One region of the Nocardioides sp. Leaf374 genome, then DNA from elsewhere that is predicted to be linked to it. Evidence: riboswitches for the same ligand, from Rfam matches in the RefSeq annotation. Region 1 holds a riboswitch; the other holds the start of a gene.
The links. A riboswitch is a leader RNA that binds a small molecule or an ion and turns the genes downstream of it on or off. The one in region 1 is predicted to bind cobalamin.
Positions count from the first base shown of each region.

Region 2: it holds a riboswitch for cobalamin, as region 1 does, so the genes downstream of both, LPA27_RS02520 (FecCD family ABC transporter permease) here and LPA27_RS09480 (nitrite reductase) in region 1, are expected to answer to the same signal.

Region 1 is NZ_CAKASO010000016.1:12,537-19,421, forward strand. Features, by position in the region: gene cobM (precorrin-4 C(11)-methyltransferase) at 1-231, shown strand, start outside; gene LPA27_RS09470 (precorrin-2 C(20)-methyltransferase) at 244-1,833, opposite strand; gene LPA27_RS09475 (precorrin-8X methylmutase) at 1,902-2,570, opposite strand; gene LPA27_RS09480 (nitrite reductase) at 2,567-3,475, opposite strand; cobalamin riboswitch at 3,550-3,682, opposite strand; gene LPA27_RS09485 (hypothetical protein) at 3,798-4,415, shown strand; gene LPA27_RS09490 (hypothetical protein) at 4,420-5,193, opposite strand; gene LPA27_RS09495 (Type 1 glutamine amidotransferase-like domain-containing protein) at 5,225-5,896, opposite strand; tRNA gene LPA27_RS09500 (tRNA-His) at 6,021-6,093, opposite strand; gene orn (oligoribonuclease) at 6,143-6,769, opposite strand; gene LPA27_RS09510 (DsbA family protein) at 6,878-6,885, shown strand, end outside.
Region 2 is NZ_CAKASO010000003.1:113,544-120,428, forward strand. Features, by position in the region: gene LPA27_RS02510 (ABC transporter substrate-binding protein) at 1-803, opposite strand, end outside; gene LPA27_RS02515 (ABC transporter ATP-binding protein) at 966-1,754, opposite strand; gene LPA27_RS02520 (FecCD family ABC transporter permease) at 1,751-2,764, opposite strand; cobalamin riboswitch at 2,897-3,077, opposite strand; gene LPA27_RS19335 (helix-turn-helix domain-containing protein) at 3,106-3,459, opposite strand; gene LPA27_RS02530 (acetylxylan esterase) at 3,490-4,482, opposite strand; gene LPA27_RS02535 (carbohydrate ABC transporter permease) at 4,552-5,376, opposite strand; gene LPA27_RS02540 (carbohydrate ABC transporter permease) at 5,373-6,332, opposite strand; gene LPA27_RS02545 (ABC transporter substrate-binding protein) at 6,329-6,885, opposite strand, start outside.

The DNA of each region.
Region 1 (6,885 bases):
ATGGCCGAGCTCGCCGGCCACTACGGCGCCGACTGCCCCGTGGCCGTCGTCTTCCGGGCCAGCCAGCCCGGCGAGCTGGTCCTGCGCGGCACCGTCGCCGACATCGCCGAGCAGGTCGAGGCGGCCGGGCTGCGCCAGGCCGCGGTCATCCTCGTCGGCCGCGCCCTGGCCCGCGACACCGACGCCTCGGGGGAGTCGTGGCTCTACTCCGCCACCCGCCCCCGCTCCTGACCCGGCCCCGACTCAGCCCTCGCCGCGGTCCGGCACCGAGCGGGAGGTCCACACCCGACCCGACGAGGTGACCCGGGTCTGGGCGCAGCCCACGATCAGCAGGCACTTCATGTCGATCGAGGCGGCGTCGAGCTCGGCCAGGGTCGTGACGTGCAGCGACTCCTCGGCGCGCCCCACGTCGCGCCCCACGACGACCACAGTGTCGGCGGGCAGCACCTCCAGCAGCGTCTTCTGGGCCCGCACCACCTGCTCGGTGCGCGAGCGCGACGCGGGGTTGTAGACCGCGAGCACCAGGTCGGCCTCGGCCACGGCCCGCAGCCGCCGCTCCACCACGGCCCACGGCTTGAGCCGGTCCGAGAGGCTCATCACCGCGAAGTCGCCGCCGATCGGCGCTCCGGCCCGCGCGGCCACGGCCTGCACGGCGCTGACGCCGGGCAGCACCCGCACCGGCACACCGGCCAGGTCCTCGCGCCCCTCGGCGCCCGCGGCCTCCGCGGCCTCGTGCACCGCGGTGGCCATGCCGAAGACCCCGGCGTCGCCGCCGGAGACCACCGCGACCCGCTCGCCGCGCGCGGCCAGCTCGAGGGCCAGGCGGGCCCGGTCGATCTCGACGCTGTTGCCCGAGGCGTGGCGGGTCAGCCCGGCGCGCTGCGGCACGCGGTCGACGTAGGGCGCGTAGCCCACCACGTGGTCGACCTCGGCCAGCGCCGCGCTCACCTCGGCGGTCAGCCACCGGTCGGGCCCGGGCCCCAGCCCCACCACCAGCAGCTCCGCGGCCTCGGTGGCCGCCGGGACCCGCGCTGCGGCCGACACAACCGGCAGCTCGGTGTCGCGGGTGCGGCGTCCGTGGCGGCTGTCGCCGGCCACGACGACCAGCGAGAAGTACGGCACCGTCGCGGCATCGACGTCGGCCACCGGCAGCCAGCGCTGCGCGGGCATCGAGGCGCGCTCGACGTAGACCGCGTGCTCCAGGCGCCCGGCCGCCGCCAGCGCGCGGCGCACGGCGGGGAAGGTGCGGCCCAGCTTCATGATGATCGCGCCGTCGGTGTCGGCCAGGCGACGCGCGAGCTCGGGCTCGGGCAGCGTGCCGGGCAGCACCGTGAGCACGTCGGTCTGGCGCACCAGCGGCGAGGCCACCGCCGCGGCGGCCGCGGCGAAGGCGGGCACCCCCGGCACGACCTCGGTCTCGAAGCGCTCGGCCAGCCGGTCGTGCATGTACATGTAGGACCCGTAGAACAGCGGGTCGCCCTCCGAGAGCAGCACGACGTCGCGACCGGCCTCGAGGTGCGCGGCCAGGCGCTGCGCCGACTCCTCGTAGAACACCGCGAGCGCGCCGGTGTAGCCGCCCGGGTGCTCGGTGGCGCCGGTGGTCACGGGGTAGACCAGCACCTCCTCGACGACGCCGGGCCGCAGCAGGCCCGCCGCCGTACGCCGTGCGTTCGACTCCTTGCCGGGCCCGGCGTGGTAGGCCACGACGTCGGCGTCGCCGATGAGGCGCGCGGCCTTCAGCGTGAGCAGCTCGGGGTCGCCGGGCCCGACGCCGACACCGTGGAAGCGGCCGGTCGCCGGGCTGGTCGCTGGGCTGGTCGCTGGGCTGGTCACTGGGCTGGTCACTGGGCTGGTCACTGGGCTGGTCACTGGGCTGGTCACTGGGCTGGTCACTGGGCTGGTCACTCCGCCTCCTGGGCCAGGGCGTTGACGGCGGCCGAGGCCATCGCCGAGCCGCCGCGGCGACCCCGCACGGTCGCGAAGGGCACGTCGATCCCGTGGTCGGCGGCCAGCGAGGCCAGCGCCTGCTTCGACTCCGCGGCGCCGATGAAGCCCACCGGGCAGCCCACGACCGCAGCCGGTCGCGGGGCGCCCTCGATGAGCATCTCCATCAGGTGGAAGAGCGCGGTGGGGGCGTTGCCGATCGCGACGACCGCGCCCTCGAGGTGGGGCTCCCACAGCGACACCGCGGCCGCGCTGCGGGTGGTGCCCCAGTCGTGGGCCAGGGCGGGCACCCGCTCGTCGGTGAGGAAGCAGCGGACCTCGTTGCCGGCCGGCAGCCGCCCCGCGGTGATGCCCATGGCCACCATGCGGGCGTCGGTGAGGATCGGGGCGCCGGCGGCCAGCGCCTCGCGCCCGGCCCGGCCGAGGTCGGGGTGGAGCACGAGGTCGGCGGCCAGGTCGACCTGGCCGCTGGCGTGGATCATCCGCACCGCGACCTTCTCGGCCTCCTCGGGCACGCCCGACAGGTCGGCCTCGCGGCGGATGGTGGCGAAGGAGTCGAGGTAGATCTCCGGGCCGAGGGCGACGTAGGGGTAGTGGCGGCCGGGCCGGCGCAGCAGCGTGGTCATCGCGCGGTCTCCTGGGTCGGGGCGGGGGCGAGGTCGGGCACGAGCACGCCACGCCACGGGGTGACCACGAGGTCGGTGCTCGTGCGGCACAGCGCGCGGGCCAGGGCGGGGTCGAGGCGGCCCTCGGGGGCGAGCACGTGGGTGCCGCCCGGCACGCGGCCGGCCGGCAGGGGGTCGGCGGTGACCAGCGCGGCCGGGTCGGGGTCGGTCGGGCGCGCGAGGGGGTGGGCGAGCGGCACGCCGAGACCGGCCAGCTCGTCGACGTGCCAGGGGGCGTCGGGTCCCCCGCCGCGCAGGCGCAGGAAGTCGCGGGCGAGGTCGAGCACGGCCTGCGGCGCCCGGGGCAGGTCGACCACCGCGCCCCAGCCCCGGGCGCCGACGCGCAGCTGGGCCCGGGTGGCGTCGAGGGCGACCAGGCCGAGGTCGGTGGGGGCCTCGTGCAGGTCGCCGCGACCGTCGTCGAGGGTCAGCAGGAAGCGGCCCGGGAGCGCGGTGAGCCCGTCGTCGGCGCGCAGCAGGGAGTCGAGCAGGGCGGCGACGGGCCGCAGGTCGGCGCGCCCGCCGGCCAGGCCCGACTGCGGCGAGACCATGACGTTGCGCACCAGGTCGTGGCTCGGGGCCGGCACCAGCCCGGTCGCGGCGAGGGCCTCGGCGACGGGGGGCGTGAGGCGCTCGCCGTCGTGGGGCAGCGCCCGCAGCTGCAGGTTGGCGCGGGCGGTGAGGTGCACGTCGCCGTCGCCCCAGCGCTGGGCGACCTCGCTGAGCCGCAGCAGGGCGGGCGCCGGCAGCGCACCGCCCACCAGGCGCAGGCGCACCAGGGCGCCGTCGTCGGCCAGCCACGGGCGGGTCACCCCCGGGCAGCGGTCGCGCCGCCGGCGCGCGGTGGGGAGGGTCAGGTCGGGCATGGAGGTCACTCCGGAGGCCGGGGCTCGTGCGCGAAGCCCGTCACGACCTCACGGCGGCTGCCGCAAGGGCCAGCAGGTCTTCGGACTCGGGATCACCCGGCGCGGGACACCTTCCCGGACTCTCGTCCAGTGGCCTGTCGTGAGACAGAGGTCCCGCCCGTCACCCATACCGCTGCGCGTCAGTCCCGGACTCTCACCGGGTTCCCTGACCTCCGGGCCCGCCTCGCGGCGCACCCGGGGGTCGACTGGCGTCCCGCACGTTACCAACGACCGCTCCCGCGCGCGCCCCACGTCCGCGTCGGACGGGTGGCAGGATGCGTCCGTGACCGAGTGCGAGTCCGAGCCCGCCGCCACCGACGTCGCCCGGCCCGCCGCGCGCGACCCGCGCGACCCGGGCCGGCGCGACCCGCGAGGCCTCGCACTCGCGGCCACCGCGGTCCTGCTGCTCCTCGTGGCCGTGGTGGCGTCGGCGGTGCTCGCGCTGAGCCACGCGGACGGCTACCGCTGGTCGCAGGGCGCCCTCGTGCCCGCCGACGGCCACCCCCACGTCGTGGAGCTGGCCGACGACGGCCCGGCGCTGGTGTGGACCTACGACGCCGAGGTGGTCCCGGCCTGCACGGTCCGCGACACCGGGGTCGGCACCGACGTCGGCACCGCGCTCGAGCCCGGCCCCGTCGACGGCGCCTACCGCCGTGAGGGCGGCAGCGCGGGCGACTGGGTCGCCACCTCGAGCATCCGGCCGGCGTCGCCGTCGGTCGAGGTCACCTGCGAGCGCGCCGCCTCGCCCGTCGCGGTCGAGTCGGCCCCCGCGCTGCCGCCGCCGCTCGCCGGCCTCGGTGCGTGGGTCGCCCTCCCGCTAGGCCTGGGTCTTGCCGGCCTGGCCCTCGCGGGCGGCGCGGCGCTGCTCGGCGTACGCCGCGGGCGCGGGGGCGCGCGCTGAGTCCTCAGCGCACGACCACCCGCCCGACGTCGTCGGTCGCGGTGCGCGCGAGGAAGCGGCGGGCGGCGGCCTCCTGGCCGTCGGCGACGTCGACGTCGAGGGTGGGCCCCCGGCCCGAGACGTCGGCGCCGAGCAGGTCGAAGCGCTCGGCGGCGGCCAGCACCGCGGCCTCGCGGGCGGCGACCCGCTGGGCCGACCCGTCGACGGCCTCGCGCCGGAGCACGAGGTCGCCGGAGGAGACGGTGACCGACTCGAGGTCGTCGAGGAGCAGGTAGCGGTCGGCGACCGAGACGACCTCGGCGAAGGACACCGGCGCCAGCCCGACCTGCACGAGCGGGAGGTCGGGGTAGTCCTGCAGCAGGTAGGACGTCACCACCGGGTCGGCCTGGGCGCGCACCAGGTCCTCCACCTCGCGCAGCGACACCTCCACCCCCTCGCCCGAGGCCAGCGAGGCGCCCGTGGCCCCCTCCAGGGTGACCGACACCGACACGACGTCGCCGGTGTCGACCTGGTCGTCGTAGGCGTCGAAGAGGGCCATGACCTCCTCGGCCGTGGCGTCGGCGCGCATCACCGCGCGCACGTGGTGGCTGGCTGTGGCGAGGGGCCCGGCAACGTCGTCGGCGGCGTCGGGCTCGACCACGACGTCGACCACGCTCGGGGAGCGCTCGCCGCGCGCGGCGAGGTCGTCGGCCGACGCCGCGCACCCGGTGAGCGCACCCGTCAGCAGGCCGACCAGCCCGACGACGGCGGTCGCGGTGGGTGCGGCGGAGAGCCTCATGCCCCCAGCATCCCCGGGCGCACCAGCCCGGTCAGGCCCCGAGCCGCTCCCAGCGCCCCTCGGAGACGACCCTGACCTGGCCGTCGTCGACCACGAGGGCCGAGTCGTCGTCGAGGGCGTAGGAGGGGTGGTCGAGGCCCGCGGCCCAGCTGCGGGCCGCGGCCAGGGTGTTCTCCGGCATCTGCGGGTGGTCGAGGTGGGGGAAGATCGACACGTCGACCCAGCCGAGGGTGCGGTCGTCCTCGGCGCCGGCCCACTCCACGAAGTCGGCCCCGATCCGCGGCGTCGCCACCATGCTCCCGGCGCTCGTGCCCACCCAGACCAGCGCGGGCATCGTGGCGAGCACGTCGAGCAGGCCCGAGGCCCGCAGCCAGTGCGCCAGGTACGTCGCGTCGCCGCCGTCGACCAGCAGCACGTCGGTGTCGCGCACCCACGGCTCCCAGCGCTCGGGGCCGATGCTGGGCAGCGCGGTGAGCTCGAGCAGCCCGACCGAGGCCCAGGGCAGGGACACGCCCGACTGGTCGTGCGGCGCCGCGCCCACCACGGCTCCGCGCACCGAGCCGGGCCCGCACATCGGGTGGCCCCACTGGGCGGTCGGCACCAGGAGGGCGCGGCACTCCTCGACCGGCCGGGGCAGCAGGTCGACGAGGGCGGCCCCGATCGCGGCGTTGGTGACGCCGCCGGAGGTGAGCAGGAGCTTCACGAGGTGCCTCCAGGGCGGGTGGGGGAGCCGGGCACAGGAGCAGACCGACGGTGCGACCCGGACTCATCGGTGCCGGACGTGACGAGCCCCCGACCTGGGGACCAGGTCGGGGGCTCGGTGTCGGGGTGAGTAACGGGACTTGAACCCGCGACATCTGCCACCACAAGGCAGCGCTCTACCAGCTGAGCTATACCCACCATGCGCGCGCCGGACGGAGCCGGAACCGCGCGATGAAGTGTAGGGGACTCAGCTCCCGGAGGTGGAATCGAGGCCCGTGATCGACCCGCCGTGGGTGGCGGCGATGGCGCGGGCGGCAGCGCTGTCGGGCCCGGGCTGGGGCACGAAGACCGCCTCGCGGTAGTAGCGCAGCTCCTCGATGCTCTCCTGGATGTCGGCCAGGGCGCGGTGGTTGCCGCGCTTCTCGGGGGCGGCGTAGTAGGCCCGGGGGTACCAGCGCCGGGCCAGCTCCTTGATCGAGGAGACGTCGATGATCCGGTAGTGCAGGAAGGCCTCGAGCTCGGGCATGTCGCGGGCCAGGAAGGCGCGGTCGGTGCCCACGGTGTTGCCGGCCAGCGGCGGTCGGCTGCCGTCGCCGCAGTGCTCGCGCACGTAGGCCAGGACGGCGGCCTCGGCGTCGGCCATGGTCAGCCCGGCGTCGAGCTCGGTGAGCAGCCCCGACTTCTCGTGCATGTCGCGCACGAAGTCGCCCATCTGCTCCAGCGCGGCGGCCGGCGGGCGCACGACGAGGTCGACGCCCTCGCCGAGCACGTTGAGGTCGAAGTCGGTCACGAGGGCCGCCACCTCGATCAGGGCGTCGGCGCCGAGGTCGAGCCCGGTCATCTCGCAGTCGATCCAGACCAGTCGATCATTCATGGCGCGCACCCTACGCGCCGAGGCGCTCGGCCCGACTCAGCGACGGCTCAGGTCGGGCCCCTAGAGTTCTGGACGCCAGCCGTCGACCCGCACCGCCGAGGAAACCCCATGGCCAA
Region 2 (6,885 bases), on a different contig from region 1:
GGGTAGTCGACGAAGGCGATGTAGTCGGGCCGGGCGGCCGCCACCCGCTCCCAGGAGACGGTGGTCCAGGTGTCGGCGACGTCCTCGGTGGCGTTGCGGGCACCGGCCGCGTCGATGACGCCCTGCGGCCCGCCGTAGGAGCCGCTGGTGAAGGGCGAGGCGGTGCCGCTGTCGAAGAGGAACACGGTGGGCGTCTTCGCGGCCCGCGGCGCCTGCCGCAGCCGGGCCAGGCGCTCCTCGACGTCGGCGACCCGGGCGGCCGCGTCGTCCTCGTGCCCGGTGAGGCGGCCCAGCGCGGTCAGGTCGGTGCTCAGCGCGGTCCAGGGGTCGACGACGCCGCGGCTCTCGCCGTCGCCCTGGCGGCACGACTCGGTGAGGGTCCACGCCGCGATGCCGCGCTCGGCCAGCCCGTCGGGGGTCAGACCGGCGTCCTCGTCCCACCCGTAGCTCCAGCCGGCGAGCATGAGGTCGGGGCGCTGGAGCAGGACGTTCTCGACCGTGGGGCGGTCCTCGCTGGCCACCGGGAGGTCGGCCACGACGTCCTCGCCGTAGACCCGGGCCAGGGCCTCGGCGTCGTCCTGGAGCCCGCTGATGCCGGCGACGGCGTCGGCCGCGCCCACGGCGAGCACCATCGCGATCATGCCGCCGTCGTAGACGTAGAGCCGCTCGGCCGGGTCGGGGTAGGCGCGCTCCTCCCCGCAGTTCTCGAGCACGAGCGAGGCGCCGGTCGCGCCCGGCGAGCCCGCCGCCGGGCCGGTCGCGGGGCCGGCACCGCACGACGTCGTCAGGGCCAGGACCGCCACGGCGGCGAGCGCGGAGACAGGGCGGACGGCGAGGAGACGGACCGGGATTGGACGGACGGGGAGGGGACGGTGCACGGGGGACCTGCCTTCGGGAGGGAGGAGCGACGGGAGGGCGGCGGGAGGGTGGCGGGAGGGCGGTGGGCCGACGCGGCGGGAGCCGGGTCAGCGCAGGTGGCGGCCGGGGCCGACGACGAGGTGGTGGCGACCCCGCGAGTCGCTGAGGTGGGCGGCGTCGACGCCGAAGACCCGGGCGACGACGTCGCGGGTGAGCACGTCGTGCGGTGCACCCGCGGCGTGGACCCGGCCCTCGTGGAGCACGACCACCTGGTCGGCGTAGGCCGCGGCGAGCGCGAGGTCGTGCAGCGCGGTCAGCACGGTGCGCCCGGAGGCGCGCAGCAGCGCGAGCAGCGCCACCTGATGGCTGACGTCGAGGTGGTTGGTCGGCTCGTCGAGCACGAGCAGCTCGCAGTCCTGCACCAGGCCGCGGGCCAGGCAGACCCGCCGCCGCTCGCCGCCCGAGAGCTGGGCGCAGGGCCGGTCGAGGGCGGCGTCGAGCCCGACCTCGGCGAGGGCGGCGCGGGCGTGGGGCCGGTCGCCGTCGCCGCGCGCCCACGGCCGGTGGTGGGGCAGGCGCCCCAGCGCCACGAACTCCCCCGCGGTCATGTCGGCCGGCGGGCTCTCCTCCTGCGCCACGAACGCCACGACCTGCGCCCGGCGGCGCGCCGGCAGGTCGTGGACCTCGCGGTCGCCGACCAGCACCGCCCCGGTCTCGGGGCGCGTCAGGCCCGCCAGCGTGCGCAGCAGCGTCGTCTTCCCCGAGCCGTTGACGCCGAGCACGGCGGTGGTGCTGCCGGGTGCCAGGTCGAGGTCGACACCGCGCAGCACGACGCGCCCGCCGACCGCGCACGACAGCGCCCGGGCCGTCAGGGCCGGTGCGGGCCGGCCGCTCACGCCCCGCCCCCGAAGTGGTAGCGCCGGCGCCCGAGCAGCAGCAGGAAGACCGGCGCGCCCACGAGGCCGGTGACCACGCTCAGCGGGATCTCCTGCGGGCTCACGACGGTGCGGGCGACCACGTCGACCCACACCAGGAAGACCGCGCCACCGAGCGCGGCCACCGGGAGCATCGCCCGGTGGCCGCCGCCGACGACCAGGCGCGCCAGGTGGGGCACGACGAGGCCGACGAAGCCGATGCCCCCCGAGACCGCCACCAGCACCCCGACGAGGGCGGAGGTGAGGACGAAGAGCGCGATCCGCAGCGCCGCGACCGGCACGCCGACCGCGGCGGCGGTGTCGTCGCCGGTGGCCAGCGCGTCGAGCCAGCCGTGCACGCCGACGACGAGCACCGCCGCCACCAGCACCGCCGCCGCGGGCGCCACCAGCTGCGCCCAGGTCGCGCCCGCGAGCGAGCCGAGCAGCCAGAAGAGCACCGACTCGGTCGCGCGGGGCTCCTCGCCGAGGAAGACCATGAGGCTGGAGACCGACGAGAAGGCCGACGACATCACCACCCCGGTCAGCACCAGCCGCAGCGGGGTCAGGCCGCCCTGGGCCAGCGAGACCCCGAAGACGAGCACCGCCGCGCCGAGCGCCCCGAGCAGGGCGCCCACCGACAGCGCCCACGCCCCGAGCGCGGCGAGCGCACCGAAGGCGATGACCGCCGTCGCCCCGACGCCGGCACCCGCCGAGACCCCGAGCAGGTAGGGGTCGGCCAGCGGGTTGCGCACCAGGGTCTGCATCGCCGTGCCGGCCAGCGCGAGCCCGGCGCCGACCACCGCCGCCATCAGCACGCGCGGGGCGCGCAGCTCCCAGACGATGACGTCGAGCACCGGGTCGGGGCCCGGGCGCCCGTGCAGAACGCGCTCGCGCACCACGTCGACGACCCCGCCCACCGGCAGCCGCTCCGAGCCCAGCGCGAGGGCCACCACGAGCGAGACGGCCAGGGCCGCCAGCAGGCCCAGGTGCAGCGCGAGCCGCGGGCCGCGTCGTACGCCGGGCGGGGGCGGGTCGGCGGCGCGCGCGGGCGCGGTCGGCGGGGCGGGACGGGTCACGGCCACAGCGGGTCTCGCATCTGTCGGGGACCCGAGTCGCGCGGGCCGGCATCGGTCAGGCGAGCCAGCCGGTCTTCGGACTCGAGTTCGTCCCGGTGGGACACCTTCCCAGGCCACGGGCCCAGTGGTGCGTCGTCCCACCAGTCACTCTCACCGCTGCGCGTCAGCTCCGGATTCTCACCGGATTCCCGCACATCGTCAGATGTGTTCTGGCTCGCGGCGAAGTTAGCACGCCGCGGTCGCCCCCGGCGCCGCGCTCACCGGGCCCGGGCGGTCGAGGCCGCGGCGGTGCAGACGGTGTAGCCGAGCTCCCGCGCGGCCGCCTCCACCTGCGCGCGGGTCGAGGCGCTGACCCGGGGCGAGCCGGCGAGGGCGCGCGAGACCGTGGCGGGCGAGACCCCGGCGCGGGCCGCGACGTCGGCCATCGTGGCCGCCCCGGGCCCGGAGCCGCGGCCCGCTCCGTGCGCCAGGTCGGCGGCCGGGGCGAAGCGCTCGTAGCCCACCCGTCGGGCGACGGCGCGCACGTGGTCGCGGGTCGCGGCGCCGACGCCCGGGGCGTCGTTGAGCGCCCGGGAGACCGAGGCCACCGAGACCCGCGCCTCCCGGGCCACGTCGGCCACGGTGACCCGCGCGGGCACGGCTCAGGCCCGGCCGGGGGTGGGGCCGCCGAGGAGCTTGGCCAGCCACTCCAGCTGGGCCGCCTCCTGGTGGAACTGCCCGCCCTCGTGGTCGTTCCAGGGGTAGACGACCAGCTCGCTGGGCCCGCCGTAGGTGTTGCGGGCCGCGTGCACGGTGGAGGGCGGGCAGACGGTGTCCATCAGCGCCACCGACATCAGCGCGGGCGCGCTCGCGCGGCGCCCCAGCACCGCCGCGTCGAAGTGGGCGAGCGTGGCGAAGGCGCGGTCGGCGGCGTCGCGGTGGGAGGCGAGGAAGGCCGCCACCTCGAGGTAGGGGCCGGTCGAGGCGATGGCCACCCCGCGCGGCATGTCGCACAGGAAGGGCACGTCGGCGAGCACGCCGGCCAGTCCGTCGTGCAGGCCCGAGACGGCCAGCGCGATGCCGCCGCCCTGGCTGACGCCGGCGACGACGACCCGGTCGCGGTCGACGCCCGGCAGCGCGACACCGGCGTCGACCGCCAGCACCGCGTCGGTGAAGAGCCGGCGGTAGTAGTGCCGGGCCGGGTCCTCCAGGCCCCGCGTCATGAAGCCCCCGAGGTACGACGGTCCGTGCCCGTGGGGGTCGGGGGTGTCGCCGACCCAGCCGCCGCCGGAGCCCTGGCCGCGGCTGTCGACGTCGAGGGTGGCGTAGCCCGCCAGCGTCCAGTGCGGCACCTGGTGGGGCAGGCCGCGGCCGCCGGTGTAGCCCTGGTAGCGGATGACCAGCGGGAGGTCGCCGCCCACCCCGGCGGGGCGGCGGTACCACGCCCGCACGGGCTCGCCGTCGTAGCCGCTGAGGGTCACGTCGCTCACCTCGACCAGGGGCAGGCGGGCGTCGACGGGCTCGACCCGGGGAGCGCGGGCGCGCGCGCGGGAGGCCTGGAGGGTCTCCTCCCAGAAGGCGGCGAGGCCGGTGGGCTCGGTGACGCTGCCGCGGTAGGCGGCGAGCTCGGCGGCGGGAAGGTCGTACTGGGGCACGGTGGTCCTCGAGGGGTCGGGAACGGGCGCGGACGGGCGTGGACGGGAGGGGCGCGCAGCGGCGGGCGGTCAGCCCTTGACGGCGCCCTGGAGCAGCGCGCGGGAGAACTGGCGCTGGAAGAGCACGAAGACCGCGACGGTGGGCGCCAGGATGAGCAGCGAGCCGGCGGAGAGCAGCACGATGTCGGTGCCGTACTGGCCCTGGAAGGCGCCGAGCGCGCCGGCCATCGTGCGCTTGCTGGGGTCGCTGACCAGGACGATGGCGAGGATGAACTGGTTCCAGGTCCACAGGAAGAGCAGGATCGCCAGCGACGACAGGGCCGGCACGGCCAGCGGCAGGTGGATGTGGCGGAAGGTGCGCCAGGCCCCGGCGCCGTCGACGTAGGCCGCCTCGGAGAGCTCGACCGGCACGGTGAGGAAGTGTGCCCGCATCCAGAAGACCGCGAAGGGCATGTAGAGCGCGATGAGCGGCAGCACGAGCGCGGCGCGGGTGTTGAGCAGCCCGAGCGCCTCGATCTGGTAGTAGAGCGGCGTGATGAGCGACTCGAACGGGATGGTGAGCCCGAGCACGAAGAGCAGGAAGATCCACGACGCGCCGGGCACCTTGAGCGAGGCCAGCCCGTAGCCGGCCAGGCTGGCCAGCACCAGCGCAGCGGGCACGACGCCGGCCACGATGAGCATGCTCGAGACCAGCAGCGGGGTGAGGTCGGCGACGCGGTAGGCGTCGACGAAGTTGTGCCACTGCGGGTCGGCGGGCCAGCTGAGCCCGGTGGGGATGCTGCCCTGCGGCTGGAGCGCGGTGAGCAGCAGGCTGGCGAAGGGCACGAGGGTCAGCACCATGAAGACGACGAGGAGGCCCCGTCCGGCGAGGTCGGCACGGCGGGTCGCGGTCACTGGTCGGCCCTCTGGGTCAGTCGCTGGACGGGGACGATCGTGACGAGCACCAGCACCATGAGCACGACGGCCATGGCCGAGGCCTGGCCGATCTCGCGCTCGGTGAAGGCGAGGCGGTAGATCTCCACCCCGGGCACCATCGTGGAGCGGCCGGGACCGCCCTGGGTCGAGATGTAGATGATGTCGAAGCTGGCCAGCGCCGCGATCATCGTGACCGTGACGCAGACGCCCAGCTCGCGGCGCAGACCGGGCAGGGTGACGTGGCGCAGCTCGCTGAGCCGCCCGGCCCCGTCGATGCGGGCCGCCTCGTACAGCGAGGGGTCGATCTTGCTGATGCCGGTGAGCAGCAGCAGGGTGCACAGGCCGAGCATCACCCAGGAGCCGATGAGCCCCACCGCGGGCAGCGCGGTCTCGAAGTCGGCCAGCCAGGGCCGGGCGACGTCGCCGAGCCCGATCGCGCGGAGCACCTCGTTGGCGATGCCGTCGCTGGAGTAGACCCAGTCCCACACGATGCCGGCGGCCACCAGCGGGATGACCTGCGGGATGAAGAGCACGGTGCGCGAGACGGTCGCGAAGGGACCCGGTCGCAGCCCGTGCATCAGCGAGGCCGCGACCAGGCCGAGCACGACGGGCACGACGGTGAAGAACAGGATCAGCTCGAAGGCGTGCAGCAGCGTCTCTAGCTGGTCGGGGTCGGTGAGCACCCGACGGTAGTTCTCCGCACCCACCCACGTGGCGGGGCCGATGCCGTTCCAGTCGTAGAGCGAGTACTGCACCGAGGTGCCGAGCGGGAAGAGCACGAAGTAGCCGTAGAAGGCCAGGGCCGGCGCGACGAAGGCCAGGTGGCCCCACCGGCGCAGGCCGCCGGGGCGGGGACCGCGCCGGGGTGCGCGGCCCGTGGCGGCCGGGGAGGTCAGGGCCTCCCCAGCCGCCACGGGAGCTGCGGAGACGCTCACGACGACAGCTCGTCCTCGTAGGTCGCCTGGAGCGCCGGGGGGACGTCGGCGCCGCTGGTGCGGCCGTCGAGGAGCGACTGGAGCTCCGGGCGGATCGAGTTGGCGTAGATGCCGGAGGTGGCGTTGGCGATGAAGTCCACCAGCACCCCCGACTCCCCGATGGTCTGGGCGCCGGCGAGGGTCTGGGCGATCAGCGAGTCGGGGTCGACCTCGGGCAGCGGCAGCGAGGCGGGCCCGCCGGGGGCGGCACCGCCCTGCTCGACGACGATCTCGCGGGCGGTCTCGTCGGTGTGGACCCAGTTCAGGAAGTAGGCCATCTCGTCGGCGTGCTCGGCCTTGGCCGGGATCGCGTAGGTGTTGGGGGCGCCCATCGCGACCGGGGCGTTGCCCTCCTCGACGGGGGGCATGAGGAAGAAGCCGACGTCCTCGCCCATCGAGGAGTCGAGGTTGGCCGACTCCCAGTCGCCGTTGAACATGAACAGGCCCTCGCCGTCGACGAAGCGGCCCATCATCGTGGTGTAGTCGAGGCTGTTGGCGTCGGAGGGGAAGTAGC